Kribbella solani: one gene and its partner. The protein of the gene in region 1 interacts with the protein of each later gene in a pairwise test. Links are inferred from orthologs where the notes say so. Each region holds a gene or a part of one and is shown on either strand. Other genes may lie near its edges.

Region 1 (15,374 bases):
GGAGAAGAGGCGGTCGCCGGCGCCGAGGAGGACCGGGAAGACAAGCAGGTTGTAGCGGTCGATCAGGCCCGCGTCGGCCAGGTTGCGGTTCAGGGCGGCGCTGCCGTTGACGATGATCGGGCCGCCTTCGGTCTGCTTCAGGGCGGCGACGTCGTCGAGCGAGCGAAGGATGGTGATGTCACCCCAGTTCGTGACCAGGTCGCTGTCCTTGAGCGTGGTCGACACGACGTACTTCGGCATCGCGTTGTAGCCGGGGAAGTCGTCGGTCATGCTCGGCCACACCGGCGCGAACATGTCGTAGCTGACCCGGCCGAGCAGCAGCGCGGTCGCCTCGGCCTGCTCTTCGCCCTTCAGCGCGTACGCGTCCAGGTCGAACGGGATGCCCTTGAACGTCCAGCCGGAGTTCCGGTAGTCCGTGTCGCCGCCAGGCGCCTCGACAACGCCGTCGAGGGACATGAACGCGGTGGTGATGAGGGTACGCATCTGCTTGCTCCTTGAATGTTCGTGGTCCTGCCTGATGCCAGTGCGTCGAGCGGGCGCCGGGCAGCTCGACACGTTGCCATTGCAATCCGGTGTGATCCAGGTCACTCAGCACGGAGGGTCCTCCCAACAGTACGCAACGTGCCGTCATCTGATGGTTGGTTGCTGGTCACCTGCTGGGCGGCGGAGACGCATACGTTCCGGATGTTTTGTCCGAGCAGAAAGGCCCGTAATGATCAGGAAAAAGGCTTTCGTGGCCGCGTTCGCCGCGGCCTCGGTGATTGCCGCGGCGGGGATGGCCTCGGCCGCCGCCGGTGGCGCGTTCGACTCCGCCGAGGCGAAGGGCGGGCACCCGCAGCGCGGGCCGAAGAACGTGATCTTCTTCCTCGGTGACGGTATGGGTACCCAGGAGATCACCGCCGCCCGGTACTACCAGGGCGTCCACAACAAGCTGAACGTCGACCGGGCCAAGTACACCGGCTTCGACACCACGTACTCGGTGAAGCCGGCCGCGAAGCCGCCGTACCTGCCCGACTACGACCCGGACTCCGCCTCCACCGGCTCGAGCTGGGCGACCGGCAAGAAGACGCTCGACGAGCGGATCTCGCAGGGCCCGAGCAGCGCCGAGAACGTACCGGGGACGAACTACCAGACCCTGCTCGAGCTGGCCCAGAAGCGCGGCCAGAAGGTCGGCGACGTGTCCACCGCGGAGATCACCGACGCGACGCCGGCCGTGCTCGCCTCGCACATGTCGCTGCGCGGCTGCCAGGGTCCGGCCGACATGGCCGCCTGCCCGAAGGAGACCAAGGCGGCCGGCGGGCTCGGTTCGATCGCGGAGCAGGAGGTCGACCACAAGGTTGACGTACTCCTCGGTGGTGGCCGTGGCCGGTTCGAGCAGCAGATCACCGGTGGTCCGTACGCCGGTAAGACGGTCGTGGACCAGGCCAAGGACAAGGGCATCCAGTACGTCACCGACGCCGCCGGGCTGAAGTCCGTGAAGGCCGGCAAGCCGGTGCTGGGGCTGTTCAACAAGAGCAACATGTCGCTGGAGTGGAGCGGACCGGCCGCGTCGCTCGGCAAGGGCAACGCGCCGCAGGCGTGCAAGGAGAACCAGCGCCCGGCGAACGAGCCGAGCCTGGCCGACATGACCGCCAAGGCGATCAGCCTGCTGGAGAACAAGAAGGGCTTCTTCCTGCAGGTCGAGGGCGCCTCGATCGACAAGCAGGACCACGCCACCAACGCGTGCGGCCAGCTCGGCGAGACGGTGAACTTCGACAAGGCGGTCGGCGTCGCGCTGGACTACCAGAAGACGCACCCGGACACGCTGATCGTGATCACCGCTGACCACTCGCACACCAGCCAGATCGTCGGTGAGGACGCCTCCGGCACCGGTCTGCCGACCGGCTACTCCACGAACGTGACCACCAAGGACGGTCAGACCCTGAGCCTCACCTACGGCACCGCCGGGTATGGCGGCGAGGGCAAGGCGCCGGTCGCCGGCGGCCCGAGCCAGCAGCACACCGGCGCGGTCGTTCCGGTCTGGGCCAACGGCCCCGGCGCGGACGCGGTTCTCGGTACGAACGACCACACCGACCTCTTCACCGTCCTCCAGGGCAAGTAACCCCCCGAAACACCCGTACGGCCCCCGGTTCGACTCGATCCGGGGGCCGTACGGATAAGTTGGAGGGGTGCAGGTGGCGAAGCGGTGGTCGTGGGTTGTGGTCGGGGCGCTGATGGTGGGTGTGTGGGCGGCCTGCTCGGACCAGACCACGAAGACCGGGTCGGCGCCGGAACCGCAGCCGACCGCTACCAAAACGACACCGAGAGCGACCGCGACCAAGCCCTGGTACGAAAACTACGACCCGGCGCACTTCGCGGCCGAGGTGCGTAAGTACGCCAAGGCGGCCGGGGTCAATCCGCAGTTGCTGATGGCGATCCTGTACTGCGAGTCGTACAAGCCGCACGACCCGAAGTTCGAGCGGCAGTGGGCGCAGGTGGACTCGAACCCGGCGTTCGGGATCGCGAACATGCACGAGGCCGCGTTCGACGAGACGAAACGCGGCCGGGACTTCGCCAAGCGGAAGTGGTCGGAGCTGCCGGACAACCCGGCGCTGGCGATCGAGGCCGCCGCCTGGCACCTGCACGACCTGGCGAAACGGCTGCCCGCCAAGCGCGCCGGCCTGTACACCAAGGACGAACTGCTTGCCCTCGGCTACAACGCCGGCGGCGGCAACATGCGGATCTTCGCCCGCGGCCGGAAGGCCGGCCCGCAGGCGGGGACGTACCTCGACCGCCTGCACAAGTACTGGCCGACGGCGGCCGAGGCCCTCAAGAACTGACCGCCTCCAGCGCCCTGGTCAGCAGGGCGGCGAGGGCTTCGAGCTGGAAGTCGGCGGACTGGGCGACCTCTTCGTCCGACCCGTCCAGCGCCTTCGCGGCCAGGCCGGCCTTGGCGTCGATCAGGTCGGCGACCCGGGTGTCGATGGTCTGCGCGGCGATGATCCGCCAGGCCGTCACCGGCTCGTCCTGGCCGATCCGGTGCACCCGGTCGATCGCCTGGGTCTGCTCGGCGTTGGTCCAGGACAGCTCGGCGAGGACGACGTTCGAGGAGACCTGCAGGTTCAGGCCGACGCCGGCGGTGAGCAGCGAACAGACCGCGATCGCCACCTCCGGATCGTTGACGAAGGCATCGATGTTCTTCTGCCGGGTCTTCGCGGTCTGGTCGCCACGGATCGAGGAGTACCGGATGCCGCGCTCGGCGAACAGTTCCTCGGCGGCGTCCATCACCTCGATGTGCCGGGCGAAGAAGACCACCTTACCCACGTTCTGCGCCAGCTGGGCGGCGTAGTCGGCGGCCAGTCCGGCCTTCGCCTGACCGATCCGGCGGAACAGGCTGAAGACGTTCTCGCCGGTCTTCTTGGCCGCCATCTCGGTACGTTCCCAGCCGGCCACCTGACGGACCAGGTCGTGGTCGATCCCGTCCACGACCACGCCCGAACGGCGGGTCTCCAGCGCGGTCCGGTAACGCTCGACCAGCCGGTCGGCGAGCTCCCGCTCGGCGGCCCGGATCGAGCGGCCGACGGCGCCGTCCAGCTCGACCGGCAGGTCGGCGATCCGGCGCGCCGGGATGTCGGCGGCGACGTCCACCTTACGGCGGCGGACGATGCCCATGTCGATCACCGCGGCCCGCGCGGCGGCGGCGAACCCCGGGTCGGCCGGGGTCAGGTCGGTGTCGTCGAGCTTCGCCATCAGCTCCGGCCGCGGCGCCTTCTCGTCGACCCAGCCGAGGAACTCCCAGATCGCGGTGAAGTCCTCGATCGAGTTGATCAGCGGCGTACCGGTCAGCGCCATCAGCAGCGGGCGCCCGGCCCGGGAGCGAATCCGGTTGGACAGATCCAGCACGTTCCGGGAGCGCTGCGACTTCTTGTTCTTGATGAAGTGCGCCTCGTCCACCACCATGCCGCGGAAGCCGAGGTCGCCGAGCCAGCCGACGTGCCGGTCGAGCACCTCGTAGTTCACCACCACGATGTCGGCGAAGCCGTCGATCGAGTCGCCGTCACCGTGGATCACGGTCGGCGTCCGGCGCGGGGTCCAGAGACCGGCCTCGCGGGCCCAGTTCGTCTTGACGACGTTCGGGACGACGGCCAGCAGGGGATAGGCGTCGGCGGCCTGGGCAGCCAGCAGCGCCTGCGCGGTCTTGCCGAGGCCGGGCTCGTCGGCGAGCAGGAAGGTCCGGTGCCCCTCGGCCGCGGCGGCGATCAGCCGGGCCTGGTGCGGCATCAGCTCCAGGCCGCGGAGCCGGAGCGCGTCGATGCCACCGGCCAGCCGCATCGACATCGGGTCCGGCAGGTTCATCGTGGCGGAGGCCGCGGCGTGCTCGAACGAGCGCAGCAACGGCCCGATCAGCTCCCAGCCCGCCAGCCGGCCGGCGTGCGCCGGCCGGGCCGGCGCGGCGGAGAAGTCCGGGGTCAGGAACGGGTTGGCCAGCTGCCGCGAGACCACCGCCTGCGGTACGACCCGCCGGGACGTGGTCTCCGGGGCGATCTCCGGCTGGACCGGCTCGGGCTCCTCGGGCGGCTCGATCCCGGCGTCGGCCAGCATCTGCCTGCGCAGCGTCGCGGCCGCCTCGGAGATCACCGCCTCCTCGGCCAGCAGACCGAGCAGCGACGGGTCCAGCGCGGCGGTCTTGGCCAGGATCGTGGCGATCCCGTCGAGCCGCCGGAGCTGCTCGGTCCGGTACGCCTCGGTCGCGGCCGTGTCACCGTTCACCCGGGCCCGCTCCTCGCGGACGAGCAGGGCGACGACCTGGAACTTGGTCCGGGTCGACGGCTTGGTCGCGGACCGCGTGACCGCGCCCTCGACCTCGCGCACCGCCTGGGCGAGGACCTGGATCAGACCGTCCGACTCACCGTCGCGGGTACGGCGCCGTCGACGGGGTGCTGCTGCGGAACGGGTAGCGCCGGGCTGGCGCTGACCTCGTCGGGCCAACGTTTCCTCCTGTGTCGTGCCACGACGGAGCCGCGGCGGAACGCCAGACCGCACGAGGACCGGCCCGCGGACGAGACGTCACGCGGAGCCGTCCAGAGGGTCCTCCAGGAACACGGCTCAGAATTCACCGCTCCTGTAAGCGCGATCGAGAATCAATCCTACCGCGCCGATTGTGGCCCGCGCCATCGGGTACTGGCGGGCTGGAAACCAGGGCACCGGAGGGGGCGAGACGTGGAGCAGCTGGGTACCAGGCCGCTGGCCGACGCGGAACTGCATGGGATCGACGCGTACTGGCGGGCCGCGAACTACCTGTCCGTCGGGCAGATCTACCTACTCGCCAACCCGCTGCTCCGCGAGCCGTTGCAGCCGGAGCACATCAAGCCCCGGCTGCTCGGTCACTGGGGTACGACGCCCGGGCTCAACCTGCTCTACGCGCACCTCAACCGGGTGATCCGGCAGGGTGATCGGGACGTGCTGTTCGTGACCGGTCCGGGCCATGGCGGTCCGGCGCTGGTGGCGAACACCTGGCTGGAGGGCAGTTGGACCGCCGCGTACCCGAACACGACGCGGGACGAGGTCGGCATGGCCCGCCTGTTCAAGCAGTTCTCGTTTCCGGGTGGGATTCCGAGCCATGTGGCCGCGGACGTGCCGGGCTCGATCAACGAGGGTGGCGAGCTCGGCTACTCGCTGAGTCACGCGTACGGCGCGGCGGCCGACAATCCGGACCTGGTCGTGGCATGCGTGGTCGGTGACGGCGAAGCCGAGACCGGTCCGCTCGCGGCGGCGTGGCATTCGAACAAGTTCCTGGATCCGGCGCGCGACGGTGCCGTACTCCCGATCCTGCATCTGAACGGCTACAAGATCGCGAACCCCGCCGTCCTGGCGCGGATCGGTGACGACGAGCTGACCGCGCTGTTCCGCGGGTACGGGTACGAGCCGTACCTGGTCGCCGGATCCGAGCCGGAGGCCGTGCATCAGGCACTGGCGGCGACACTCGATCAGTGCATGCAGCGGATCGACGAGATCCAGCGCGAGGCACGCTCGGGGTCTGCGAGTCGGCCCGCTTGGCCGATGATCGTGTTTCGTACGCCGAAGGGCTGGACCGGGCCGCACACCGTGGATGGTGAACAGGTCGAGGGTACGTGGCGGGCGCACCAGGTCCCGTTGTCCGGCGTACGGACGAATCCGGATCATCTGCGCCAGCTGGAATCGTGGCTGCGGAGCTACCGGCCGGAAGAACTGTTCGACGCGGACGGGCGGCCGGTCGCGTCGGTGGTCGAGCTCGCCCCGGAACCACGGCGGCGGATGGGATCGAGCCCGCACGCGAACGGTGGGGAAGTCAGCCGCGACCTGGAGCTGCCGGCGGTGGCCGAGTATGCCGTGCCGGTGAAGGTGCCGGGCGCGGAGGACGGTGAGCCGACGAAGGTCTTCGGTGCGTACCTGCGCGATGCGTTCACGCTGAACCCGGACAACCTGCGGCTCTTCGGACCGGACGAGACCGAGTCGAACCGGTTGAGCGCCGTGTACGAGGTGACCGGCAAGCGCTGGCTCGGCGAGCTGCGCGACGGCGACAACCATCTCGCGCGGGACGGGCGGGTGCTGGAGATCCTCAGCGAGCACACCTGCCAAGGCTGGCTGGAAGGGTACCTGCTGACCGGCCGGCATGGCGTGCTCTCCTCGTACGAGGCGTTCGTGCACATCGTCGACTCGATGGTGAATCAGCACGCCAAGTGGCTGAAGACGATCAACCGGCTGGAATGGCGGCGGCGCATCCCGTCCCTGAACTACCTGCTCACGTCGCACGTCTGGCGACAGGACCACAACGGCTTCTCGCATCAGGACCCCGGGTTCATCGATCATGTGGTGAACAAGAAGGCCGAGGTCGTCCGGGTGTACCTGCCACCTGACACGAACACGTTCCTGTCCACGATGGACCACTGTCTGCGGACCCGGAACTACATAAATGTCGTTGTCGCGGGCAAGCAACCGCAGCCGAACTGGCTGGACTGGGAGGACGCCGCGCTGCATTGCGCTCGCGGCGCCGGGATCTGGGACTTCGCGAGCAACGACGACGGTGATCCTGATGTGGTGATGGCGTGCGCGGGTGACGTACCGACGATGGAGACGCTGGCGGCGGTGGATCTGCTTCGGCAGCAGTTGCCGGAGTTGCGGATCCGCGTCGTGAACGTGGTCGACCTGATGCGGTTGCAGGACGCGACCGAACATCCGCATGGCCTGCCGGATGCCGAGTTCGACGCGTTGTTCACCACCGACAAGCCGGTCATCTTCGCGTACCACGGCTATCCGTGGCTGATCCACCGCCTCACCTACCGGCGGAACGGGCACGCGAATCTGCATGTCCGCGGGTACATCGAGGAGGGTACGACGACCACGCCGTTCGACATGGTCGTCCGGAACAACCTCGACCGGTACCACCTGGCGATGGATGTGATCGACCGAGTCCCGGCCCTGGGCACGCGCGCGGCGAGCACACGTCAGTACTTCGCGGATCAGCGAACGCGGCATCACGCCCACGTGACCACCTACGGCGATGACCTCCCCGAGGTCCGCGACTGGCGCTGGACGCCCTAGGGCGACGGCGGGAGGAGTGCCTGGCGGACGATGACGAGGGTGAAGAGGACGAGGGTCAGGCCGTGGACGACCGTGCACCACAGGCAGATGGCGTCGATCTGGAAGAGTTCGGCCCAGATCAGGTAGCACACGAAGACCACGCCGACCAGTACGCCGGCCAGGCGCAGGCGGGCCGGCCATGGGGATCCGGTCCGCCACATCGGTGGAACCGAGAGCGCTGTCATGCCGACGAAGAACGCCAGGCCGAGGAGTGCGACCGGGATGCCGAACAGTTTCGAGTACTGGCTGCTGGTGACCTTCGCGCAGTTCACCACGCCCGTGTCGGGGCAGGCGAGCGTCGTACCGGCGGTGAAGTGCTCGTAGGTCAGGTACGCCGCGACGGCCAGCCCGGCGATCGAGACGGCGAGCGTGGCCCACGGGATCACGCCCAGGCCGCCGGACGGCCGGCCTGCCTTCGTGGTCGGCTGCGCTGTCCTGCTCACGTCAGCCCTTCTCGGCGCCGAGCTTGCCGGCCGCGCCGGTCACGGCCTCGGTGGAGCAGACGTTGGCGGGCTGGTTGTTGGTCAGCTTGCAGATCGCGGCGGTGTAGACGTTCGCCGAGGCCAGGACGGCCTTGCTGATCGGGTTCGACGGGTCCTTCAGCGCGTCGGCGATCTGGGCCTGCGTCTTCCCGGTCAGCACCTCAGGCGTGTACGTCGCGCCGGACGACACGAACTTTCCGCCCAGGTCCACGAACGGGATCGACCCGCTGCTCGAGACGTACGGCGGCTTGTTGTACGTGTCGAAGGTCTTCTGGTCCTCGGCGGTCGGGGTGTCGAGCGGCGCGTACTGGCCGCCGACCTGCTGGTTCGTGGTCGTCTCGACGCCGGTGAACGCCAGGTACTGGCTCGTGTACGACGCGCCGTGGAAGGACAGCGTCGCCGTGTTCGGGAACACGTCGCTGCCGGACGAGTGCGTCGTACCCAGGTTGGTGAACTTGCCGAACCGGGACAGCGCGACCGTCACGGGCCAGCGCTCGGCGGCGCAGTACGGGCAGAACTCGGCGCCGATGTAGAGCACCTTCGGCTTGCCGTCGGCGGTCAGGGGAGTGCCCTTGATCGCGTTCGGCGCCGCCTGCACGGCGGCGCTGCCGACGGTCGCGAACGCGGAGTCCGGGATCGACGACAGCGCGTTCACGATCTGCGCGTCCGCGGACCCGCTCGGGTTCGTCGCGGTCTTCTTGCCGCCGCCGACCAGCCGGATCGTGATGAGGCCGCCGACGATCACCACCACCAGCACCACGGCTCCGAGCGCGAGCAGGAGGCGCCGGCGCCGCTCGGCCTGCTGCTGCGCGGCCAGCTGCGCTGCGATCCGCTCCCGGGCCGCAGCCTTCTGTTCGACACGCCTTGCCATGACTCTCCTCCAACTCGCGTCCAGGCTCCGCAAGAACAACTATGCATCGGCCCCGGAAGTTCCTACCTGTACGTCACGGCGAGGTTACTCTTCCCGCACGGCCGAGGAGGAGCAGGCCGAGCACGAGGAGCGCCGCGAGGATCAGGTAGCCGGTATCGAGGGCGGTCGCGGTGGCCACTGCCGCGACCAGGAGCGGCCCGCCGGAGTCGCCCAGCTCGCGGCCCAGCTCGGCGGTCCCCATCGTTTGACCGAGACGTTCAGGTGGCGTACTCGCGGCCAGCGCGGCGAAGCCGAGGGGGGTGATGATGCCCGTGCCCGCGCCGATCAGGGCGGCGGCGATCAGCAGGAACACGACGCCCGGCAACGCGGCGCAGACGAAACCGGCGGCGGCCAGCCCGAGCCCGACCGCGGTACCGGTGCGGCTGCTCAACCGGCCGGCGTCGAGCGCCCGCCCCGCGCGCGGCTGCACGACGGCTGCCGTCGCGGCCAAGAGCGAAACGGCCGCGCCGGTCGCGATCGACCCCAGCCCGTCGGACCTGCCGGTCACGGGCAGGAACCCGACGCCGACCGACAACGCCGCCGTCGCGGCAGCGAGCGCCAAGGTCGGCCGCAGGAACCGCGGGTCCGTGATCCGCCGAGCCAGGTCGACCACCGTCTGCCGCCGCCGAGGCAGCGGCGGCACCACCGGTACGACAACCAACGCCCACACCGCCACGGCAAGCGCCAACGCCGTCATCACCGCGAACAGCAACCGGAAGTCCCCAAGCCACACCAACCCGCCACCGAGCAGCGGCCCAGCCGTGTACCCGAGGCTCTTGCAGAACCCGTAGCTGCCGAACGCCCGCCCGTGTTTCGCCGCCGGATTCAACCGCGCGACCAGCGCCGACGCGGCCGGCGAGAACGCCGAGGCAGCCGCGCCTTGCCCAAGCCGCGCGACCCACAGCCACCCCGGCCGGTCCGCGATCACAGAGGTACTCGAAGCAATCGCGAACCCGATCAGCCCGAACAGCAGCACCGGCCGCGCCCCGACCCGATCCGCAATCGATCCGAACACCGGCTTCAGCAGCACCTCGGCGCCGTCGTACAACGCCAGCAGCGCGCCCAGCGTGAGCAGCGAGGTGACGGCGTCCGACGACGATCCACCCAAGTTCGCCGCCACCGCATGCGCCCCGAACGCGGTCGTGAACCCGGCCGCGTAGAGCGGCCACATCTGCTTCACCGAACTTCTCCCGGCAGCTGGTCGCCGATTCCGGCCTCAATCTAGCTCGTCACCTCGGCGCGCATTCGCGGGATGGCTTGCGCGGGATTGGGACAGCAGTTATGTTACATAGGCGATGTCATATAGTGCGGAGGTGTCGGATGGACGAGACCGCGCAGCGGTTGCTCGGGTCGGCGGACCGGCTGTCCAGGGATCCGGAGACGGAGATCGACTGGGACGCGCCGGTCGGTGACGGGTACGGGTTGTCGCCGGAATGGAGCACGCTCTACGGGACGTCGTACTGGGACGAGCTGTCCGTTGACCAGCGCCGGGAGCTGACCCGGCACGAGTCCGCGTCGGTGGCGACGACCGGGATCTGGTTCGAGATGATCCTGCAGCAGCTGATCCTGCGGGACATCTACGACAAGCCACCGCGGACCGCCGAGTTCCAGTGGGCGCTGACCGAGATCGCCGACGAGTGCCGGCACTCGATCATGTTCGCGCGGGCCACCGCGAAGCTGGTCGAACCCGCGTACCGGCCGCGGCTGCTGGCCCGCGAGCTCGGGCGGATGTTCAAGACCGTCGCGACCGGCGAGTCCGCGTACGCCGCGATCCTGGTCGCCGAAGAGGTCCTCGACGTGATGCAGCGTGACTGGATGCGGGACCGGCGGGTCGCGCCGCTGGTACGGACCGTCAACCACATCCATGTCGTCGAGGAGTCGCGGCACATGGTGTTCGCCCGCGAGGAGACGCGGGAGCGGCTGGCTTCGGCGGGACGTGGTCGGCGCTGGGTGAGCGCGCTGGTGATCGCGATCGCCGCCGACATGATCGTGTCCAGCATGGTCAGCCCGCAGGTGTACGCGAACGTCGGTCTGGATGTGGATCGGGCGGTCCGCGAGGCGCGGCGGAACGAGCACCATCGCTCCTTGCTGCGGACGAGCTGTGCGAACTTGATGGATTTCCTCGGGTCGGTCGGCCTGCTGACGCCGGCGGCGGCGCGCGTGTATCGGCGGACCGGGCTGCTGTGAGGATGCGATGACGTTCGCGATCTCGGGGGAGTGCTGCTCGGACGCCAGTTGTGTCGCGGTGTGCCCGATGAACAGCATCCATCCGTCACCGGGGGAGGCCGGGTTCGGCACGGGTGTCAGCCTGTTCATCGATCCGCGCACCTGTATCGACTGTGGCGCGTGCGCGGACATCTGCCCGGTGGACGCGGCGAAGCCGGCTGACCGGTCGGCGGCCGAGGATGTTTCGCGGAACGCCGCGTACTTCGCCGGGTCCGACCCGCTCGCGGCGATGGATCTGGATACGTGGGAACCGCCGGAGTACCAGGTGTGGGGTGGCGGGCCGCGGCGAGTGCTGGTGGTCGGCGCCGGGCCGGCCGGGATGTACGCGACGCGCGAACTGCTGTTGCGGACGGATGCCGAGGTCACGCTCGTGGATCGGCTCGCGGAGGTCGGTGGGCTGGTGCGATTCGGCGTCGCACCCGATCACCCGCAGACGAAGCAGATCATCGACACGTTCGAGCGCATCACCCGGCATCCCCGGGCGCGCTGGCGTCCGGGGACCACAGCCGAGGAGTTGCTCGGTCGGGGTGGGTTTGATGCCGTGGTTCATGCGGTGGGGGCCCGGCGGAGTCGGCGGTTGGGGATCGTGGGTGAGGACTCGGCTTGTACGGCTGAGGATTTTGTTGCCTGGTGCAATGGGCGGCCGGGGGCGGTGTTGCCGGTCGAGTTGAACGGTCCCCGGGTGGTTGTGGTGGGCAACGGAAATGTCGCGCTGGATGTTGCGCGGTTGCTGGTGAGTGATGATGAGCGGTTGCGGTCGATGGACGTTGCGGCCGGGGTGCGGCGGGTGCTTGGTGCCAGTGGGATTCGGGAGGTCGTGCTGCTCGGGCGGCGCGGGCCGGAGGATGCCGCGTACACCGAGTCCGCGTTGCAGGAGCTGCAGGCGATGTCGGGTGGCCGGGTCACGCTGAAGTACCACGCGACACCGGTCGCCTGGACCGGCGCCGACCGCACGCCCAGCGCCGACCGCGCGGCCAGTGGAGCATCCGGTGCCGGCCGGGGGCTTCTGCTGGACGGCGGGGAGCTGATTTCGGCCGGCACGCTGGTGACCGCGATCGGCTTCGAAGGTGATCCGATCGACGGGTTGCCGTTCGATTCCGCGCGGGGGACCGTGCCGAACGTACGCGGCGCCGTCGTCGGCCGGCCGGGGCATTACGTCGCGGGCTGGATCAAGCGGGGCGCACGCGGTGGCATCGGCGTGAACAAGGCGTGCGCCCAGGAGACCGTCCAGACGCTGGTCAGCTCGTCCAGGGGTGCAGTTTCTCCGGGTTCCTGACCGCCCAGATGTTGGAGATCCGCTCGCCGGTGAACCCGAACGCGAACACCGTCTCGGTCACCCCTTCGTACTGCACGACCAAACCAGGCTGACCGTTCACCGTACGCTCCAGGATCGTCCGGCCGTGCAGTACGAGCGTGAGCTTCGAGAAGTACCGCGCGACCTGATCCGTGCCGTGGACCGGCTCGAGCATCGCCTGCACGATCCCGCCACCGTCGGCGACCGCGGTGATGTCCGGGTCCAGGATGCCGACCAGCGCCTGAATGTCGGTCGCCTCCCAGGCCGCCTTGAACTCCCGCACGAGCTCGGCGCGCCGGGCCGACGGGGGCGTGGGCGACTGCGACGCGTCGATCCGCCGCCGCGCCGACGAGGCCAGCTGGCGGCACGCGGCCGGCGTACGCCCGACGATCTCGGCGACCTCCGCGAACGGGTACCGGAACACGTCGTGCAGGATGAACGCGACCCGCTCGGCCGGCGTCATCGAGTCGAGCACGACCAGGAACGCCATGTTCACCGACTCGTCCAGCGTCACCCGGTCAGCCGGGTCCGCGCCGCCCTGACCGGTGTGCCACTCGGTGCTCTCGGGCAGTGGCTCCGGAATCCACTCGCCGACGTACCGCTCCCGGCGGGCGCGTGCCGACCGGAGCTGATCCAGGCAGATCCGGCTCGCCACCCGAGTCAGCCACGCGGCCGGGTTGTCGATCGCCTGCTGATCCGCGGGCGTCATCGCGTACCAGCGCGCGTACGTCTCCTGGACCACGTCCTCCGCGTCGGCCAGCGAGCCGAGCAGCCGGTAGGCGAGGTTGATCAGCTGCCGCCGCTCGCTCATGATCGCGCTCAGGCCTGGGTCGGTCATCTCGATCCTCTCGTCCATACCGGTCCGACGAAGCAGCCTGCCGAAACGTCAGGTCTGACACTCGCGAGGGCTGTCCCGTCGTACCGATCATGAGCACACCGAACGCGGTTTCCGAAATCGAGATCCGGCAGCGGATCGACACCCTGCTGACCGGCGTACGCACCGGCGACCTCGGCGCGCTGAAGACGATCTTCGCGCCGGACCTGGTCTCGTTCGACGTCCAGGCGCCGCTGCGGCACCTCGGGGCGGCGGTGAAGCTGGCCAGCTGGGAGCAGATCTTCACCATCTACCAACTCCCACTCGGGTACGAGGTACGCGACCTGACTGTCCTGGTCGACGGCGACCTCGCTGTCACGTACGCCGTGAACCGACTCAGCGGAACCCTGGCCGACGGCACCGAATCCGGCATGTGGGTCCGCTGGACCGCCGCCTGGCAACGCACCAACGGCACCTGGCTCATCGTCCACGACCAGGCGTCTGTCCCGATGTACTTCCCCGAGGGCCACGCCGCCACCGACCTCACACCCTGACCCGATTCGCTGACCCGACTCGCCGGCCGGGCCTCAGCCGGTCCGCACCGCGCGGCCGAGGATGTGCGGGCTCGCGGGACTCTTCTGATCCGGCGGGAACTCGAACGCATCCAGTTCCTCGATCGTGAAACCGGCCGAGCTGATCGCGGTCGCGGTGTCGCGGTGGGTGTGGCAGCCGCCGACGAAGAACGGCCAGATGGTCGCGTCCAGGGCGCGCTGCACGGTCGCGAGGCGGCGGCCCGGTTCGGCGGCGACGTGTTCGTAGAAGCGGAGCTCGCCACCAGGTCGCAGTACGCGCCGGGCTTCCGCGAGCGCGATGCGCTGGTCGGGCACCGAGCACAGGACCAGCGAAACCACGACCACATCCACTGACGCGTCAGGCGCCGGAAGCTGGTCGGCCGTACCTTCGACGACCTTCACACGAGCCGGCGCCTTCGCGGCTGCCTGTTCGGCGTGCGCACGCAGGAAGGGCTCCGGCTCGACCGCAAGCACCTGCGAGACCTCGGCGGGATAGTGCGCGAAGTTTCCGCCGTCGCCGGCACCGACCTCGATCACCTCGCCGACTGCCCCGGCCAGCAGCCGCCGCCGGTGCTCGGCCGCGCCGTGCTGGTCCAGCGTCGGGCGCACCCGCGCGTACATCCGGGCGAAGATCGGCCGTTTCATGGCACCCACCTTGTCAGATATGCCGGAGGTGGCGCGCCGCCGAGCTCACGACAAACCCGGCCCAGCCAGAACTACTGCACGAACGCCTGTCCAGCCGCTCGGACTAGGTGGGCGGCTCCCTGGTCGCCTGCTTGAAGATCTCGAACACGGCCAGGTAGTTCTTGCCGCCGTAGCCGTCGGTGATCGCCCGTTCGGCGATCTCTTTCATCAGTCGCGGCTGGTCGGAGTGGACGCCTTGTTCCACACTGGCTTGGGTGATGTGTTCAAGCGCGTTGAGGTTCATCTCCAAGGTGCCGAGGTCACCGGGATAGTTGCCCTTGTCCAGTTCGGGCGCCTGCTCGGCGAGGACCGAATCCACTACTGTGGGCATGAACCAGCCGAGGGCGTGCTCGGCGAACTCGACCGCCGAGACGTTCGCCGAGCCGACCAGGGCGGTGGCGTGCAGAAAGCCGTTCATGGTCGCGTACATCATGTCCAGCAGTGCCGCGTTGTACAGCACCGCCAGGCTGGGGTCGGAGCCGAGGTACCGGGGGTCGCCCACGCTCGCCAACGTCTGCCGGTGCTGGTCGAAGACGCCCGGCGAACCGCTGTACAGGAAGACCGATCCGGGGTGCCCGACCAGAGGCGGCGGCACCATGATCGCCCCGTCAAGGTAGCCGGCGCCGCGTTCGGTTGCCCAGCCGACCGCCGCACGGGCTTGCGACGGCGTACCGGAGTTGAGGTTGACCAGCACGCGGCCGTTCAGGGTGTCACCGGCGGCGCCGAGGATCTCGTGCATGGTCTCGTAGTCTTTGACGCAGACGATGATCATCGGGCCCGCCGAGACCGCCTC
Region 2 (16,052 bases), 2.3 Mb from region 1 along the record:
CACCGTCAGGGCGCGCCTGCAGCCGGGTCGGAATCCTTGCTCACGGCGCTGCGCGAGCTGGAGTTGCCGGCCGGAACCTCCCGAGTGGCCTACGTCGCCGGAGAAGCGCGCACGGTTCAGGCGGTCCGCGCCCAACTGGTGCAAGACCGCGGCTGGCAACGGCGCTCGGTACTGACCAAACCGTTCTGGACGCCCGGAAAACGCGGTCTGGAGTGATGAGCTAAGGACTGAGCAAGTCGTCCACAATCGTCACCACCGCCGCGCGCAACCACCCGTGTACTGGGACGTCGTCATTCCGCCGATGCCACGCCATCGCGAACTCGACTGTTGGCAGCTCCAACGGAATCGGCCGGTACACCACGGGCAGCACCTCGGCGTAGTGCGCCGCGACCCGGCTCGGCAAGATCGCCAGCGCACCGCCGTTCAGAACAGTCAGCGCGGCGGCCCAGGACGTCGAGGTGGTCGCGCGCACCGTACGCGCCAGACCCTGCTCCTGCAAAGCCCGGTCGAGTACGTCCTGCAGCCGCCCGCGCCGCGAAACGGTGAGCTGCTCGGCGGCGGCGAACGCCTCCAAAGTCATCGGCCCGGCAGCCAGCGGATGGTCGCGGTGCAGCAAGGCCACCATCCGCTCGACCCCGAGCCGCTTGCTACGGATATCGGCCGGCAAGGCGCCGTAGTGACCAAGGTCGAGATCGATGTCGTCATGCCGCAGCACGGTCGGGTCATCGTCTCCTTCGGGCAGTAACCGCAACTGCACTCTCGGCGCCTCGACTCGCAGCCGACGCTCCAGCGGCGGCAGGAACAGCATATGCACATCCGGGCTGCTCCGCAGCGTCAGCACCGCCTCGATCGACGCCAGGTCCTTGGGCGGCACCGGCCGCAGCGCGCTGAGCGCGTCCGCCAGCGCCCGCTCGACAGCCGGCTGCAACTGCCGTGCACGTTCGGTCAGCACCAGGCCGCGCCCCGCAGGTGCCAGCAGCTCGTCACCGGTCACTCGGCGAAGGCGCGTCAGCGTACGGCTCATCGCCGACGCCGAGATGTTCATCCGCTCCGCAGCGCGGGCGACGCTGCCCTCGCGCAGCAACGCGTCCAGGGCCGGCAACAGATTCAGATCCGGTAGCTGCATACGAGGCGACCCTCCGCGGGGAACACAGAAGGGCCGGTCCGGGTGGACCAGCCCTTCCAGGTGCTCAGAACTTGTACGCGTCCGACTGCGGGTCGCCGTGGCAGCGCTTGTACTTCTTGCCCGAACCGCACGGGCAGGCCGCGTTGCGGGGCGTACCCGCGTACTCCAGCTTGCCGTCCTCGACGGCGTCCTGGTGCACCGAGACCTCGTCGTCGCCGTCGATCGTCGGCGCCGAGTAGGTCAGCCGCTGCTGCGGACGGCTGCCGTCGGACAGGCCCTTGGCCCGCAGCCGCGGCGTGTCCCGCGGGCGCGGGGCGTCCTGCGGCCGCTCCTCGCCGTCGTCGTCCGCGGTCCGGCCGGCGAACTCCGCGACCGGCGCGCCGGGCTTGAGGATGTCCTCGATCCGGCGCCCCTCCAGGCCCTCACCGTTCGGGTCCAGGTCGGCCAGCTGTGCCTCGTCGCTGAGCGCCATCTCGGCCCGCATCGCCTCGATGTCGACCTCGACGTTGAAGATGAAGCCGACCGACTCCTCCTTGATCGACTCCATCATCGAGGCGAACATGTCGTAGCCCTCGCGCTGGTACTCGACCAGCGGGTCGCGCTGCGCCATCGCGCGCAGGCCGATGCCCTCGCGCAGGTAGTCCATCTCGTACAGGTGCTCGCGCCACTTCCGGTCCAGCACGCTCAGTACGACACGGCGCTCCAGCTCGCGCATCGCCTCCTCGCCGAGCAGCTCCTCGCGCCGCTCGTACGCCGCGTTCGCGTCCTCCAGGAACCGCTCGATCAGGAAGTCCTGGGTCAGGCCGGACTTCTCGCCGCCGGCCTCCTCGATCAGCTCTTCCTCGGTCAGCTCGGTCTGGTACAGCGTCTTCATCGCGGTGAACAGCGCGTCCAGGTCCCAGTCCTCGGCGAAGCCGTCGGCGGTCGCGCCCTGCACGTACCCGGTAACGGTCTCCTCGAGCATGTCGTGCACCTGGTCGCGCATGTCGGCGCCCTCGAGCACCCGGCGGCGCTCGTCGTACACGACGTGCCGTTGCCGGTTCATCACGTCGTCGTACTTGAGGATGTTCTTCCGGGTCTCGAAGTTCTGCGCCTCGACCTGGCCCTGCGCCGACGCGATCGCCTTGGTGACGACCTTGTTCTCCAGCGGCTGGCTGTCGTCGTTGTTCCGCGACATCGCCCAGTCGACCATCTCGCGCTTGAACAGCCGCATCAGGTCGTCCTCCAGCGACAGGTAGAACCGGGACTTGCCCGGGTCACCCTGCCGGCCGGCGCGACCACGGAGCTGGTTGTCGATCCGGCGCGACTCGTGCCGCTCGGTGCCCAGCACGTACAGGCCGCCGAGCTCGCGGACCTTCGACTGCTCCTCCTTGACCTGCTTCTCGAACTGCTCGAGCAGCGCCGGGTACTCGGACTCGTACTGCTCGATGTCCTCGGCCGGGTCGATGCCGCGGGCCCGCAGCTCCTTGTCGGCCAGGAACTCCGGGTTGCCGCCGAGGATGATGTCGGTACCACGGCCGGCCATGTTGGTCGCCACCGTGACCGCGTTCTCGCGACCGGCCTCGGCCACGATCGCGGCCTCCCGCTCGTGCTGCTTCGCGTTCAGCACCTCGTGCTCGATGTTCTCCTTGAGCAACTGCCGGGACAGCCGCTCGGACTTCTCCACCGAGGTGGTACCGACCAGGATCGGCTGGCCGGTCGCGTGCACCTCGACGATGTCCTTGACCACCGCGTCGAACTTGGCGTCCTCGGTGCGGTAGATCAGGTCCCGCTCCTCGACCCGGATCATCGGCTTGTTGGTCGGGATCGGCACCACGCCGAGCTTGTAGACCTTGGAGAACTCGTTCGCCTCGGTCATCGCGGTACCGGTCATGCCGGCCAGCTTGTTGTACAGGCGGAAGTAGTTCTGCAGCGTGATCGTCGCGAGGGTCTGGTACTCCTCCTTGATCTCGACGCCTTCCTTGGCCTCGATCGCCTGGTGGAGTCCCTCGTTGTAGCGACGGCCGTGCAGCGTCCGGCCGGTGTGCTCGTCGACGATCAGCACCTCGCCGCCCTCGACCACCACGTAGTCCTTGTCCCGGTGGAACAGGTCCTTCGCCTTCAGCGCGTTGTTCAGGTAGCTGATCAGCGGGGTGTTTGCCGACTCGTACAGGTTGTCGATGCCGAGCCGGTCCTCGACCTTCTCGATGCCGCGCTCCAGGATCGCGACCGTCCGCTTCTTCTCGTCCACGTCGTAGTCGGCGACCCGGCGCTTGGTCTCGTCGATCTCCAGATCGGTGACCCGCGGGTTCTTCTTCTTCAGCTCGGCCTCGTCGGCCAGCGTCCAGGCCTTCAGCGTGTTCGCGATCCGGGCCATCTCGACGTACCAGCGCTGCGAATCCTCGGCCGGGCCGGAGATGATCAGCGGGGTCCGGGCCTCGTCGACCAGGATCGAGTCCACCTCGTCCACGATCGCGAAGTTGTGCTCGCGCTGGACGCAGTCCTCGATGCTGCCGGCCATGTTGTCGCGCAGGTAGTCGAAGCCGAACTCGTTGTTGGTGCCGTAGGTGATGTCCTTGTTGTACGCGATCCGGCGCTCGGCCGGGGACATCTCCGGCAGGATCACGCCGTAGTCGAGGCCGAGGAAGTGGTACACCCGGCCCATCCACTCGGCCTGGTACTTGGCCAGGTAGTCGTTCACCGTGACCACGTGCACGCCCTTGCCGGACAGCGCGTTCAGGTACGTCGGCATCGTCCCGACCAGGGTCTTGCCCTCACCGGTCTTCATCTCGGCGATGTTGCCGAGGTGCAGCGCCGCGCCACCCATCACCTGCACGTCGTACGGCCGCTGGTGCAGGGTCCGCTTGGCGGCCTCCCGCACCACCGCGAACGCCTCCGGGAGCAGCGCGTCCAGGGACTCCCCGTTCTCGTGCCGCTGCTTGAACTCCGCGGTCTGCCCGCGCAACTCCTCGTCGGACATGCCGACGAAGTCGTCCTCGATGGAGTTGACCATCTTCGCGATGCCCTGCAGCTGGCGGAGGATCTTGCCCTCGCCGATCCGCAGGACCTTGTCGACAACCTTCATGGTGGGGAGTTCTCTCCTTGCTGCTGAAGCCTGGAAGCGGGCGTCGCCGCATGGCACGACCGACCCGACGGAGGGCGTGCGTCCCCCATCGTACGGGTCCCGCCGCGCCAAGCCACGCCCGCAGCGTGCCTCGGAGGGTGTCTGAGGACTCTGCACCGTAGCGAGGAGGTGCTCGGCGCGGTAGCTCGGCGTGCGGGAGGGGAGGCCTCGATGTGGTTTCATCGTGGCCTTTCCTCCCGTGCGGCGAGGTGCCGTGCCGAGTGCCCCGCAGTAGGTGCAGGGTCCTCAGACACCCTCTTGCGATGTTGGACCCACGCTCGGGTGGGCCGGAAAGTTCCCAGCGACGTCTCAGGCAGCTCGTAGGGCGTCACTCAGCGCAGGGGCCAGGTCGCCGCCGCCGGCCACCCGGACCTGGTCCAGGCCGAGCCAGCCGGCCAGCTGGACGAGCTCGGCGGCCAGCTCCTCGGCGGTCTCGGTCGGCGCCTTCGGCTCCGCGTGCGCCGACTGCACCAGCAGCACCCCGCCGGGCCGGTCCGCCTTCAGGTCGACCCGCGCCACCAGCCGGTCGCCGAGCAGGAACGGCAGTACGTAATAACCGTGCACGCGCTTCTCGGCCGGTACGTAGATCTCGATCCGGTACCGGAAGTCGAACAGCACCTCGGTGCGGGTGCGCTCGTACACCAGTGAGTCGAACGGGCTGACCAGGGCCCGCGCGTTCACCCGGCGCGGCAGCCGCGCGTCGCGATGCAGGTACGCCGGGCGCTTCCAGCCGTCGATCCGGACCGGCAGCAGCTCACCCTCCTCGACCAGCTCCGCGATCGCCTGGAGCGTCGGCTCGGGCGCGGTCCGGAAGTAGTCCCGCAGGCACTGTGCCGTCGCCACCCCGTGTGCCTTCGCCGCGATCGACACCAGCCCACGGTGCGCCTCGTCGAGCGACGGCGTCGGCGTGTCCACCACCGCGCGAGGCAGCACCCGCTCGGGCACGTCGTACATGCGCTCGAACTGCTGGTTCCGGCGGGCCACCGTGATCTCGCCGGCGAAGAACAGGAACTCGAGCGCCCGCTTCACGTCCGACCAGTTCCAGCCCCAGTGGTCCTTGGACCGCTCCACGTCGTCGTCGATCTCCCGGGCGGTCAGCGGCCCCTGGGACTGGACGTCGGCGAGCACCTGCTTGACCAGGTCCGGCCGTTCCTTCGCGATCGACCGCGGGCCGCCCCAGGCCTCGGTGGTCGCGCGGGCCATCCGCCAGCGCATCAGCGGGTGGGTCTCGACCGGGATCAGCGACGCCTCGTGCGCCCAGTACTCGACCAGACGGCGCGGGGCCTTGCCCGCGGCACGGTCCAGTACGTCGCGCGGGTACGGCCCGAGCCGGGAGTACAGCGGGAGGTACTGCGCGCGGCTCAGGACGTTCACCGAGTCGATCTGAATCAGCCCGATCCGCCCGAGCACCCGGTTCAACGCCCGCCCGTCCGGCACCCCCTTCGGCCGTGGATCCATAAAACCCTGCGCCGCCAGCCCGATCCGCCGCGCCTGAGCCCGAGTCAGCACCTCACCAGTCATACCCGCATTCTGCCGACCCCCACCGACATTCCTCCCGCCGCTCCATCCGCCCCCTCCGCTCCATTTTGGAGGTGAACCCCGCATCCGGTGCCTTCACTCCCCGCATGCGGGGAGTGAAGGGGGCATTTGAGAGGTTCACCTCCCAAATGGAGCGGAGCGGAGGCGGCGCTCCGGCGCGGGGCGCGGGCGCGGGAGCGCGGGGCGCGGGCGCGGGCGCGGGGCGCGGGGCGCGGGCGCGGGGCGCGGGCGCGGGGCGCGGGGCGCGGGCGCGGGGCGCGGGGCGCGGAGGGGTGGAGGGGTGGAGGGGTGGAGGGGTGGTGGGCATAACTCGGGAGTTACCGAAAGTGGGAGGTGCGCTACGGATGGTGTTCGGGGAGTCTGGCGGGGAGGCCGTCCGCCCGTGCGGCCCCTATCTCCCTGGAGTGAGGCATGACAGCAAAGAAGCAGGTGATCCGTGCTGCCCTGGCGGCCGGTGTCCTGACCATGGCATCCATCGGCGCGGTCGCGGTGTCCGGCTCCGCGTCGGCCGCTCAGCACTCTCAGCAATCTCAGCGCCCCGGCGGACCGGTGAACCGGATCGTCGGCGGCACCGTCGCCCACACCGCGGACGCGCCCTGGGCCGTCGCGCTGAACAACAGCGGCTCACCGTCGCCGAGCGGCCAGTGGTGCGGTTCGACGCTGGTCAAGGCGAACAAGATCGTCACCGCGGCACACTGCGCGCAGGAGGCGGCGTCCACGTACACCGCGATCCAGGGCCGCGACGTGCTGACCCAGACCGGCGGCAAGGTGTCGAAGATCAGCAGCATCTGGGTGGACCCGGAGTACGGCAAGTCGCCCGCGCACGACGTCGCGGTGATGACGCTGGCGACACCGTTCGAGGGTGTGGCCACGCTCGCACTGGAGACCGACAAGGCGGCCGACAAGGCCGGCGCGGCGTCGGTCGTGTACGGATGGGGTTCCACCGAAGGCACCGGACCGGAGGACACGTTCCAGAAGGTGACCGTGCCGGTGCTGGGCGACGCGTACTGCCAGAAGGCGTACGCCAGCGAGGGCTACACCGCCGACGGAGAGATCTGCGCCGGCTACGAGCAGGGCGGCAAGGACTCCTGCCAGGGTGACTCCGGCGGCCCGCTGGTGCTGAACGGCCGTCTGTTCGGCGTCGTCTCCTGGGGCGTCGGCTGCGCGGACGCCGGGAACCCGGGCGTGTACGCGCAGGTCGCCACGTACGCCGCCGAGCTCCAGCAACAGATCGGCTAGGTCCGCGCCTGGTGTGGCGAAGGGGCCGGGCGAGCTGCCCGGCCCCTTCGTCGTGCTCCTCCCGAGGTACTAGACGGCCAGCCGGATCACGCCGTAGTCGTAACCGCGACGGCGGTACACCACGCTCGGCTGGTTCTCGTCGGCGTCGACGAACAGGTAGAAGTCGTGCCCGACCAGCTCCAGCTCGTAGAGCGCCTGGTCAAGGGTCATCGGCTTGGCGGTGTGGGTCTTCTCGCGCATCACCAGCGGACCGTCGCCGGTGACCGTGAGCGATCCGTACTTGTGTGTCGCCACCTCGTCCTCGGCGACTGGTTCCTCCACTACCGGTGCGGTGCCGTTGAGCGGCTGCTTGGCGTTCAGGTGCCGTAGGCCTTCCGGCGTCCGCCCACCGTGTACGCGCCGCCGGTCGGCCGCCTTGCGGACCTGGGACCGGAGCCGGTCCAGGCAGACGTCGAACGCCGCCTGCTTGGTCTCCCCGCACGCCTCCGCGCGGACCACCGGACCCTTGGTGTACATGGTGAGCTCGACGCGCATCGCCCGATCGTGCTGTCGCGGGTTCTTTTCCTGGCTGACTTCCACCTCGCACCGCAGTACCCGGTGATCGACCTTCTCGATCCGCTCGAGTTTTTCCTCGACGTACTGCCGGAAGCGGTCACTGACCTCGCAGTGATGACCCTTGACAACGACGTCCACGGAAACCTCCATCGATCGGCGACTTCTTTTACCTGTCCGGACCCCCGTGCTGATGGTGACGGTGCCCGAAACCAGAACACCCGCTGTCGAACCCATCGGACCCCGTGGCGAGGAATCCGGCTGATCCGGTCCTCCACCACTCCACTGCCCGACAAGCCCTAGCGGGTGTCATAGGCCAACGCTAGTCGGCTTCGGCGAAAACCGGTAGGGAAGTTCTCATGAACCAGACGCCCGGCGGCGCGCGGTCGCGGCCAGGACGGCACAGCCGAGGACCCGGATCCCGCCCGATTCCAAGGCCCGGCCCGCTTCGCTGAGCGTGGAACCGGTGGTGATCACGTCGTCGACCAGCAGGACCGGCTGATCGATCAGCGTTTCAGCCCAGCGCGAACGCAGCCCGAACACCCCTTCCAGGTTGGCGGCCCGGGCCGCCGCGGACAGCCCGGCCTGGTCCTCGGGCCGCCGGATCACCCGGAGCGCGTCGGCCGCGCGTACGTCGAATCCCTGTCTGCGCAGGGATCTGACCGCGACGGCGGTCAGCCGGCGGAGCGGGTCGTGGCCGCGCTGCCGAACAGTTGCCCGAGGCGACGGCACCGGACACAGCCACCCGGCGCGCCGGTCCCCCAGCGCCGCTCGAACCGCGGTCGCCAGTAGTTGCCCGAGCGGTCGAGCCAGCCCGTACCGCGCATGCTCTTTGTGGGCGATGATCACGCCCCGGAGCTCATCACCGTACGCCCCGGCGGCTGTCGGTGGCGCGAGTCCGGCCGGCCGCGGGTCGGGCCATGCACGGAACGGAGTCGCCGTGGCCAGTAGCCGACGGCAACCAGCACAGAGAGTCACCCCCGGGCGTTCGCAGCCGGCGCAGCGGCCACCCAGGAGGAGATCCACGAACACATCCCGGGCCGGCACCGCACCACGATCGCCGAGCGCGGTGGGTCCGCACAAGCCCGCTGTCGCGAGCCTGTGGACAACCGCGCGGCGGTCCCGGTCACACCGCTGGACGCGCTGCCGGAGTCCCGATCGTCAGCCGGGGTACGTCGGCGTGATCGCGGCGCTGCCGTCCGAGTCCATGCTGACCCAGAGCAGGTCCTTGCTGAGCCAGTGGATCTGGCCGGTGTCGTCCTGGATCACCGGCAGGGTGTCCTTGTTCGGGTTCGAGGCGACGTGCTCCGGGCGGAAGTCCGGGCTCGAGCCGGGCAACAGCTGCAGGCTGGAACCGTCCGTGTTCACCAGCCAGGCCTGGCGGGCCGAGTTGCTGACCTTGCTGCTCGCTCCGATCACCAGGATGCCCTGCTTGTTCCAGGCGGCGTCACTGATGCTGGTGAGCGCCAGCTGGAGCGGCCGGAACTCGGTCAGCAGCAGCTGCTTACCGCCGTCCTTGGTCTGCACCGTGGCAGTCTGTACGTAGTTCTGGCCGGTGCTCCGCGAGTGCATCACCAGCAGCGCGCGGACACCGTCCGGCGCGATCCGGAACGACACCGGGGTGTCCCCACCGAAGTCCACGGTCACCGGAGTGAGCTTGCCGTCGTGTTCGCGGACCTGCAGCCGCGGATGCTCGCCGTTCGCGCGGTCCAGGATCCACAGGTTGTCCTGGTTGTCGAAGCTCGGGGTCAGCGTGTCTCCGTCGACCTTCACCGAGACCGCGTCCTTGTTCTTGTCGGACGTGTCCAGTGCCGCGTACAGGACCTGCTTCTTGTCGCTGGTCACGATCGCGCCGGCGTCACCGCGCAGCGTGACGGCGAACGACTCGGCCTGGTGCGCCCACAGCGGTCCGCCGTTCAGCGGCTGGGAGGCGATGTCCGACGCTCCGTCCAGACCGACGATCCGCTGCACCCGCCGCTCCCGTAGACCGAACAGCTTGGTCAGCGCCGCCCCTGGTACCTGTGGGTCGAACTGGGTGAAGCTGGTGAACGGCAGCACGTCCGGGTCGTCCGGTAGCAGCGGCGCGCCGCCGACGGTGATCTTGGCGCGCACATTGATCTGGTTGAGCGTCCAGACGATCTGAGCGGCCAGTAACCGCCGGTCCTGGTCCCTGAGCCCGCTGGCGGCGTCGTTCAGCGCCACGGTTGCCACACCGAACTCGGTGGGCACCGACACCTGCACCTCGGTGCCAGGCGGCGCCAGCGAGACCACGCCATTGCCCAGCCGGCCGGTCGGGCCCTTCAGCAGTTCCTGGACCAGCTGGGTGGCCGCCTGACCTTGCGAGAGGTTTACCGGCAGGTAGACCGGGTCCGGCACCAGCATGTCCCTGGTCGGGTTGAAGAAGTACAGGTCACGCGGAGCGAGCTTCAGGTCGACCTGGTTGCTGCCCAGGTACGCTCCCGGCGGCACCGAGTCCACGCGGAACTGGTTCTCCACCTTCTTCAGCTTGAAGAACAGGTCGGCGCGGGCGTTCGCGGGCGCCGGTATCCACTCGCCGCGCGGACCGATCGTGGCGATCTTGCGGGCGGTCAGCTGAATCCCGTCGCCCTTCCGGGTGAGCGAGTCGGGAGTCTGGTCGTACACGATCGTCTGTGCTTCCGGCTGCCACTTCGCGGCGGCGTCCGAGGTCATGTACTGGCGGGCCACGTCGTACGCCTGGGAGTCGGACATGGCCTCCAGGAAGCCGCTGACCAGGGAGAGCTCGTCCACGTTCGGCCGGGGTGGTTTCGCCTCCACCCCGACGCCACCCAGGTCCGGCGCGATGCCCTGCCGGTCGCCACTGCGGATGGTGCCCTGCGTCGGCACCGTCGCGCAGCCACCGAGCAGGAGTGCGGCCAGGAGCACCAGGACCAGACTGCGCTTCACCGGTCCGTACCGCCGTTCAGCTTCTGGTACGGCGCGCCGACGTCGACCAGCTCGGTGACGACCCGGGTGGCGTCGGCCGGGCGCGGCGGCAGCGGTGATCCGGTCAGTGCGACGTCCGGACGGCGCGGCAGCGTCAACCGGAAGTACGCGCCGTCGCCCGGGGAGCCCCAGGCGTCCAGCCGGCCGCCGTGCAGCCTGGCGTCCTCCAGCGCGATGGACAGGCCGAGTCCGGTGCCGCCAGTGGTCCGGGCCCGGGCCGGATCGGCCCGCCAGAACCGGCTGAACACCATTTCGGCCTCCTCCGGCCGGAAGCCGACCCCGTGGTCGCGGACCGCGACCGCGGCGGCATCGTCGTCGTACGCCGTGCTGATCCGGATCGGCAGCCCCTCACTGTGCTCGATGGCGTTGCCGATCAGGTTCCGCAGGATGCGCTCGATCCGGCGGGAGTCCACCTTGGCCCGGCACGGTGCCGGCATGTCCAGCTCGACCGGACAGCCCTTCCGCTCCAGCAGCGTCTCGTGGTTCTCCAGCACCCTGGTGACGATGTCCCGCAGGTCGACGTCCTCCAGGTCGAGCGCGGCGGCACCGGCGTCGAACCTGCTGATCTCCAGCAGGTCGGCCAGCAGCTCCTCGAACCGGTTGAGCTCGTTCTGCAACAGCTCGACCGAACGACGGCTGATCGGGTCGAACTGGTCGCGGCTCTCATGCAGCAGGTCGGCAGCCATCCGGACCGTCGTCAGCGGCGTACGCAGCTCATGTGAGACGTCCGAAACGAACCGGCGCTGCAGCCGGGACAACTCCTCCAGCCGGCGGATCTGGCGTTGCAGGTTGGACGCCATCTTGTTGAACGACACCGCCAGCCGGGCCAGGTCGTCCGTACCGCGGACCTGCATCCGCTCCTCGAGCTTGCCGGCCGCCAGCCGCTCGGCGATCCGCCGGGCCATCCGGACCGGCGTCACGACCTGCCGGGTGACCAGCCAGGCCACTGCGCCGAGCAGGACGATCAGCAACAGCCCTGCGGTCACCAGCGCGCGCTGGACCACGTCAAGCGTCTCCTGCTGCCCGGTGAGCGGGAACAGGAAGTAGATGGCGTAGCGGTCACCGGTGGAGTTGATCCGGATCTGTGAACCGATCACCAGCCCCGGGACGCTGGGCGCTTCCCGGTAGTTGATCTTGGTGTACGTGTCGTACAGCTTGGAGCCGTCACTCATCACCGAGGACGTCAGCGCCTGCGGAATGGAGTCGCTGTCGACCAGTCCGGTGTAGCGGATCGCGTTGGACGCCGCCTGGTCGGTCGGAACCAGCAGCACGTCGTACAGCCCCGGGCGGTTCGTACCGAGCACCAGCTCGGACAGCTGCTGGTTGATCGTGCTGCGGTCCGCCGCGTCGATCGTGCTGCTCAACTGCGCCAGCTGCGCGCGTACCTCGGCCTGTGCGCTGGTACGCCGGGACTCCAGGACACCGTCGGTGACCTGGCTCATCATCACCCAGCCGACCAGGATCAGGACCAGTGTCGACATCAGCAGGGTGCCGGTGACGATCCGCGCCTGGATGGACCGGCGCCAGTGGTCCGGCCAGTGCTTGGGGTGCGTCCGCCACAGTGGCTTCGGCTGGGCAGCCCAGTCCGCCGCGGCGGCGGTCAGCTCCAGTTCCGTCCCGCGGGACTCGGCCACCTCCTGCTCGGGCGGTGCCGTCGGCCGCGCCGGCCCACCGGCCTGGCCGATGGGCTGGTCACCCGGCACCACGACGGCGTCGTCGGCGGTGCCGGTGGCAGCCTGCGACTCTTGGCCGCGTCCGTACTCGATCAGTCCGCACCAGCCTTGTATCCGACACCACGGACGGTCACGACGATCTCCGGGTGCTCAGGGTCCTTCTCGATCTTGGAGCGCAGCCGCTGGACGTGCACGTTCACCAGCCGGGTGTCGGCCGCGTGCCGGTAACCCCAGACCTGCTCCAGCAGCACCTCGCGGGTGAACACCTGCCAGGGCTTCGACGCCAGGCAGACCAGCAGGTCGAACTCCAGCGGCGTCAGCTGGATCGTCTCGCCGGCCCGCTTCACCGAGTGGCCGGCCACGTCGATGGTCAGGTCGCCGATGGTCAGCGACTCCGGACCGGGCTCGTCCATCCGCCGCAGCCGGGCCCTGATCCGGGCCACCAGCTCCTTCGGCTTGAACGGCTTCACCACGTAGTCGTCGGCACCCGACTCCAGCCCGAGCACCACGTCCACCGTGTCGCTCTTGGCGGTCAGCATCACGATCGGTACTCCGGACTCGGCCCGGATCGCCCGGCAGACGTCGATCCCGTCCATCCCGGGCAGCATCAGGTCGAGCAGCAGCAGATCGGGCTTGAACTCCCGGAACGCCGGTACCGCTTTGTCACCGGTCGCGCACAGATAGGTGTCGTACCCCTCGTTGCGCAGCACGATGCTGAGCATCTCCGACAACGCGGTGTCGTCGTCGACGATGAGAATGCGGCCCCGCATCGTCCGGTTACCGTCTGCCACGCCCTAGCTCCTTGCCGTCCGCTTTGCCGACCGATCGGTGTGCGCCCGGCAGGTGCCAGGCCGTACGCACTACGGATAGTGTCCCATTCCCGCGGTAGTGCACACGCCGGATCGCCGTGTGACCCCAGGTTGGGCTGTGATCATCCGGGGATCATGGTGCACGCTCGGGGTCCACCACAACTCGTCACCCGGAGAGGAGGGTCCGCAGTGGCCGACCAGAACATGATGCTGCACGACGACGTCGCGAGCGAACCGCTGCGGCCGTGGCTGCCCGCTGACCTGCTCGACAACGCCGCCCGGACCATCTCCGACAACAAGACGATCATGCTGGGCCTGCCCGTGCTGGCCGGGATAGCGCTGGTAGCGCTGCAGGCCGTGCTGACCGAGGTGGCGGTGCCTGGTGGGCTGGGTGGGTTCTTCGAGTCGGACAGCCCGTTCGAACAGGCCGGTGCGGCGTTGCTGCTCACGTACGGCGTGCAGCTCGTGCTCTTCTCGGTGGTGTCGAGCATGCTGGCCGGCATCATCGCGCTGGCGGCGGTGCGTACGCAGCTGGCCAACCGGATCGGGCCGCGGGAGCTACTGCGGCTGGTCCGGCCGGCGCTGCCCTCGCTTGCTGCCGTCGGTTTGGTGCAGTCGTTGTCGTTCATGCTGCTGATCGGTGGCTGGGGGCTGGCGATGCTCGGTCTCGGCACCGGTACGGACGCAGTGGTGTCCTCCGAGGCCGCCGGTGCGGTCGCGCTCGGGATGACGCTGCTCGGCGGCGTACTGGTGCTGATCTTCGGAATCCGCCTGGTACTCGCGGGCACTGTCGTCCTGATGGAAGGGCGGCACGCACCGGACATTGGCCTGTACATCCCCGTGCGAGTGGGTATCTGGGGTGCACTGCGGCGATCCTGGCAGTTGGTACGAGGCAAGTTCTGGCGGGTGTTCGGCATCCTGCTGTTCGGCGGTCTGGTGGTCAACATCGTCGGGTACGCGCTGCAGTTCGGCGTCAGCACCCTGCTGATCACCGTCGGGTCGTGGGCGGACGCCGGGGACAGTACCGGGAGCACGGTGGTCGCGATCGTGCTCGGAGCGGCGGTCGGTATCGCGACGGTGATGACTCTGATCGCCAGCCTGGCGTTCATGTCCGCCGTCCAGGCGCTGATCTACCTGGACCTGCGGGTTCGCCGGGAAGGTCTCGACCTGTGGATGCGGCCGGCACTGCGGTCCGAGGGGCCGGTGTGATCAGCTTCCTGCAAGAGCCTCCGGTCGACATCGACCGTGACCAGGCCGCCCAGGAGGCGGCCAAGGAGCTCTCCAAGTCGGCGTACCGGGAGTCCGGCGGTTCACTGATCGAGAAGGCCCTCGGCAAGGTGATGGAGTGGATCCGCGACCTGCTGGACAGCCTCACTGGTACGTCGCCCAACGGCCACGCCGGTCTGGCGATGCTGATCGGCCTGCTCGTCCTGATCGCGGTCGTGGTGCTCTGGCGGGCCGGTGTACTGCGGACCAGTCGCAAGACGACGTCACAGGCCGTTTTCGACACTGCACGTCCGCAGAGCGCCGCACAGTACCGCGCACTGGCCGAGCGGGAGGCTGCGTCCGGGGAGTACGCGCTGGCGATCCGCAGCCGGTTCCGGGCTTGTGTAGCCGAGTTGACCGAGAGGACCGTACTGGACGAGCGCGCTGGACGCACCGCGTACGAGGTGGTCGCGGATGCATCGCGGGCAGCACCCGTACTGCGGGAGCCGTTGCAGCCGGCCGCACTGGTCTTCACGGAGGTTGTCTACGGCAACCGTACGGGCACACCGGAGCGGTACGCGGTGGTTGTTGCCGCTGATGATGCTGCCCGGACAGCGCGGGTGACCGCATGAGTACGCCGGTCGGTCGGGGTACGGCGGAGAGCTGGCGGGCGCTGCGTACACCAATGCTTGTGACTGGTTTGATCGTGCTGGCCGCGATCGGCATTCTGATCGCCACGTCAGCACGGACTAGTGGTCCGTTCAGCCCGGACTCCACTGCGTCTGACGGGGCACGAGCGCTTGCGACGCTGTTGAAGAACCACAACGTGTCCGTACACAGCACAGAGACGCTGGACGATGCGCAGCAGCCAGGAGACGGCAAGACGCTGCTGATCGGACCGGGTGGGTCGCTGGAGCGTGCAGACTGGCAGCAGATCGCCAACGCGGGCTGGAGTCATCTGGTGCTGGTGCGACCCGGTAGCCAGGCGCTAAGCGTGTTGGCTCCCGGCGTGCAGGCTACTGGTGGCGTGCTCGCGGAGCGCAGCCGCGACGCTGGCTGTGACCTGCCGGCGGCGGTCAAGGCAGGCACGGTCACAGTCAGCGGAGCGACGTACAGCGCACCGGAGAACGCGATTGCCTGCTACGGCGATGGCATCAACAGCACGGTCATTCGGTTGGACCTGGGTGGCCGGATCGTCGACGTGGTCGGTACGCCGACCACCTTCACCAACGGCGAGCTGGCCAAGGACGGCAACGCGGCGCTGGCGCTCAACCTGCTCGGTACGCACGGGGACCTCACCTGGTACCTGCCGCAGCTGGAGTCGACGAGTAGTGGTCCGGCGGACAAGGACGCGCCGCCGCTGATCCCACCGGACGTCCGGTACATCGCGTGGGCGCTGGCGTTCGCCGTACTGGTGGTGGCGATCTGGCGGGGCCGACGGCTCGGTCCTGTGGTCGCCGAGCGGTTGCCGGTGATCGTGCACGCTTCGGAGACCACAGAGGGCCGGGCGCGGCTCTACCGGCGCTCCCAGGCCAGGGACCGGGCCGCGGCCGCTCTACGTGAGTCGGCACTCGGCCAGCTGCACAAGGCACACGGCATCCCACGGCGATCCGATCCGACGGCCGTCGTCGCCACCGTGGCCGCCAGAACCGGACGGAACCCAGCCATGCTGTACGAACTGCTCTACGGCCTGCCGCCGCAGTCCGACGCCGCACTGATGTCCTTGTCCCAGCAACTCGACGTACTGACGCAGGAGGTACGACACCCGTGACGACTACCGAGGTCACCGCGGAGCAGGCCCGGCAGGCGCTGGTAGCGCTGCGGACCGAGATCGGCAAGGC

The links.
Region 2: the proteins of HDA44_RS08245 (region 1) and secA interact in binary tests that used the Escherichia coli proteins (3 or more experiments, as listed by UniProt). The link is inferred for Kribbella solani from one-to-one orthologs.

What each region holds. Positions count from the first base shown.
Region 1 is NZ_JACHNF010000001.1:1,850,991-1,866,364, reverse strand. Bases 1-2,906 are described here. They hold HDA44_RS08245 (alkaline phosphatase), read left to right. Parts: upstream 1-712; coding sequence 713-2,101; downstream 2,102-2,906. Other genes in these bases: HDA44_RS08235 (DEAD/DEAH box helicase), read right to left, coding at 2,809-2,906; HDA44_RS37055 (transglycosylase SLT domain-containing protein), read left to right, coding at 2,169-2,819; HDA44_RS08250 (dihydrofolate reductase family protein), read right to left, coding at 1-483. Also shown: more of HDA44_RS08235, read right to left, coding at 2,907-4,968; HDA44_RS08230 (phosphoketolase), read left to right, coding at 5,200-7,560; HDA44_RS08225 (vitamin K epoxide reductase family protein), read right to left, coding at 7,557-8,042; HDA44_RS08220 (DUF929 family protein), read right to left, coding at 8,044-8,952; HDA44_RS08215 (MFS transporter), read right to left, coding at 9,026-10,162; HDA44_RS08210 (AurF N-oxygenase family protein), read left to right, coding at 10,312-11,178; HDA44_RS08205 (FAD-dependent oxidoreductase), read left to right, coding at 11,186-12,493; RNA polymerase sigma factor SigJ, read right to left, coding at 12,456-13,349; HDA44_RS08195 (YybH family protein), read left to right, coding at 13,439-13,879; HDA44_RS08190 (class I SAM-dependent methyltransferase), read right to left, coding at 13,913-14,542; HDA44_RS08185 (NAD(P)-dependent oxidoreductase), read right to left, coding at 14,646-15,374.
Region 2 is NZ_JACHNF010000001.1:4,151,166-4,167,217, forward strand. Bases 991-4,574 are described here. They hold secA (preprotein translocase subunit SecA), read right to left. Parts: upstream 4,191-4,574; coding sequence 1,191-4,190; downstream 991-1,190. Other genes in these bases: HDA44_RS18845 (LysR family transcriptional regulator), read right to left, coding at 991-1,126; HDA44_RS18855 (winged helix-turn-helix domain-containing protein), read right to left, coding at 4,539-4,574. In the rest of the region: HDA44_RS18840 (SIP domain-containing protein), read left to right, coding at 1-216; more of HDA44_RS18845, read right to left, coding at 221-990; more of HDA44_RS18855, read right to left, coding at 4,575-5,750; HDA44_RS18860 (S1 family peptidase), read left to right, coding at 6,180-7,007; hpf (ribosome hibernation-promoting factor, HPF/YfiA family), read right to left, coding at 7,077-7,700; HDA44_RS18870 (ComF family protein), read right to left, coding at 7,917-8,585; HDA44_RS18875 (LpqB family beta-propeller domain-containing protein), read right to left, coding at 8,721-10,484; MtrAB system histidine kinase MtrB, read right to left, coding at 10,481-12,229; MtrAB system response regulator MtrA, read right to left, coding at 12,289-12,966; HDA44_RS18890 (hypothetical protein), read left to right, coding at 13,195-14,214; HDA44_RS18895 (DUF4129 domain-containing protein), read left to right, coding at 14,211-14,843; HDA44_RS18900 (DUF4350 domain-containing protein), read left to right, coding at 14,840-15,982; HDA44_RS18905 (AAA family ATPase), read left to right, coding at 15,979-16,052. UniProt on the Escherichia coli protein: Required for protein export, interacts with the SecYEG preprotein conducting channel.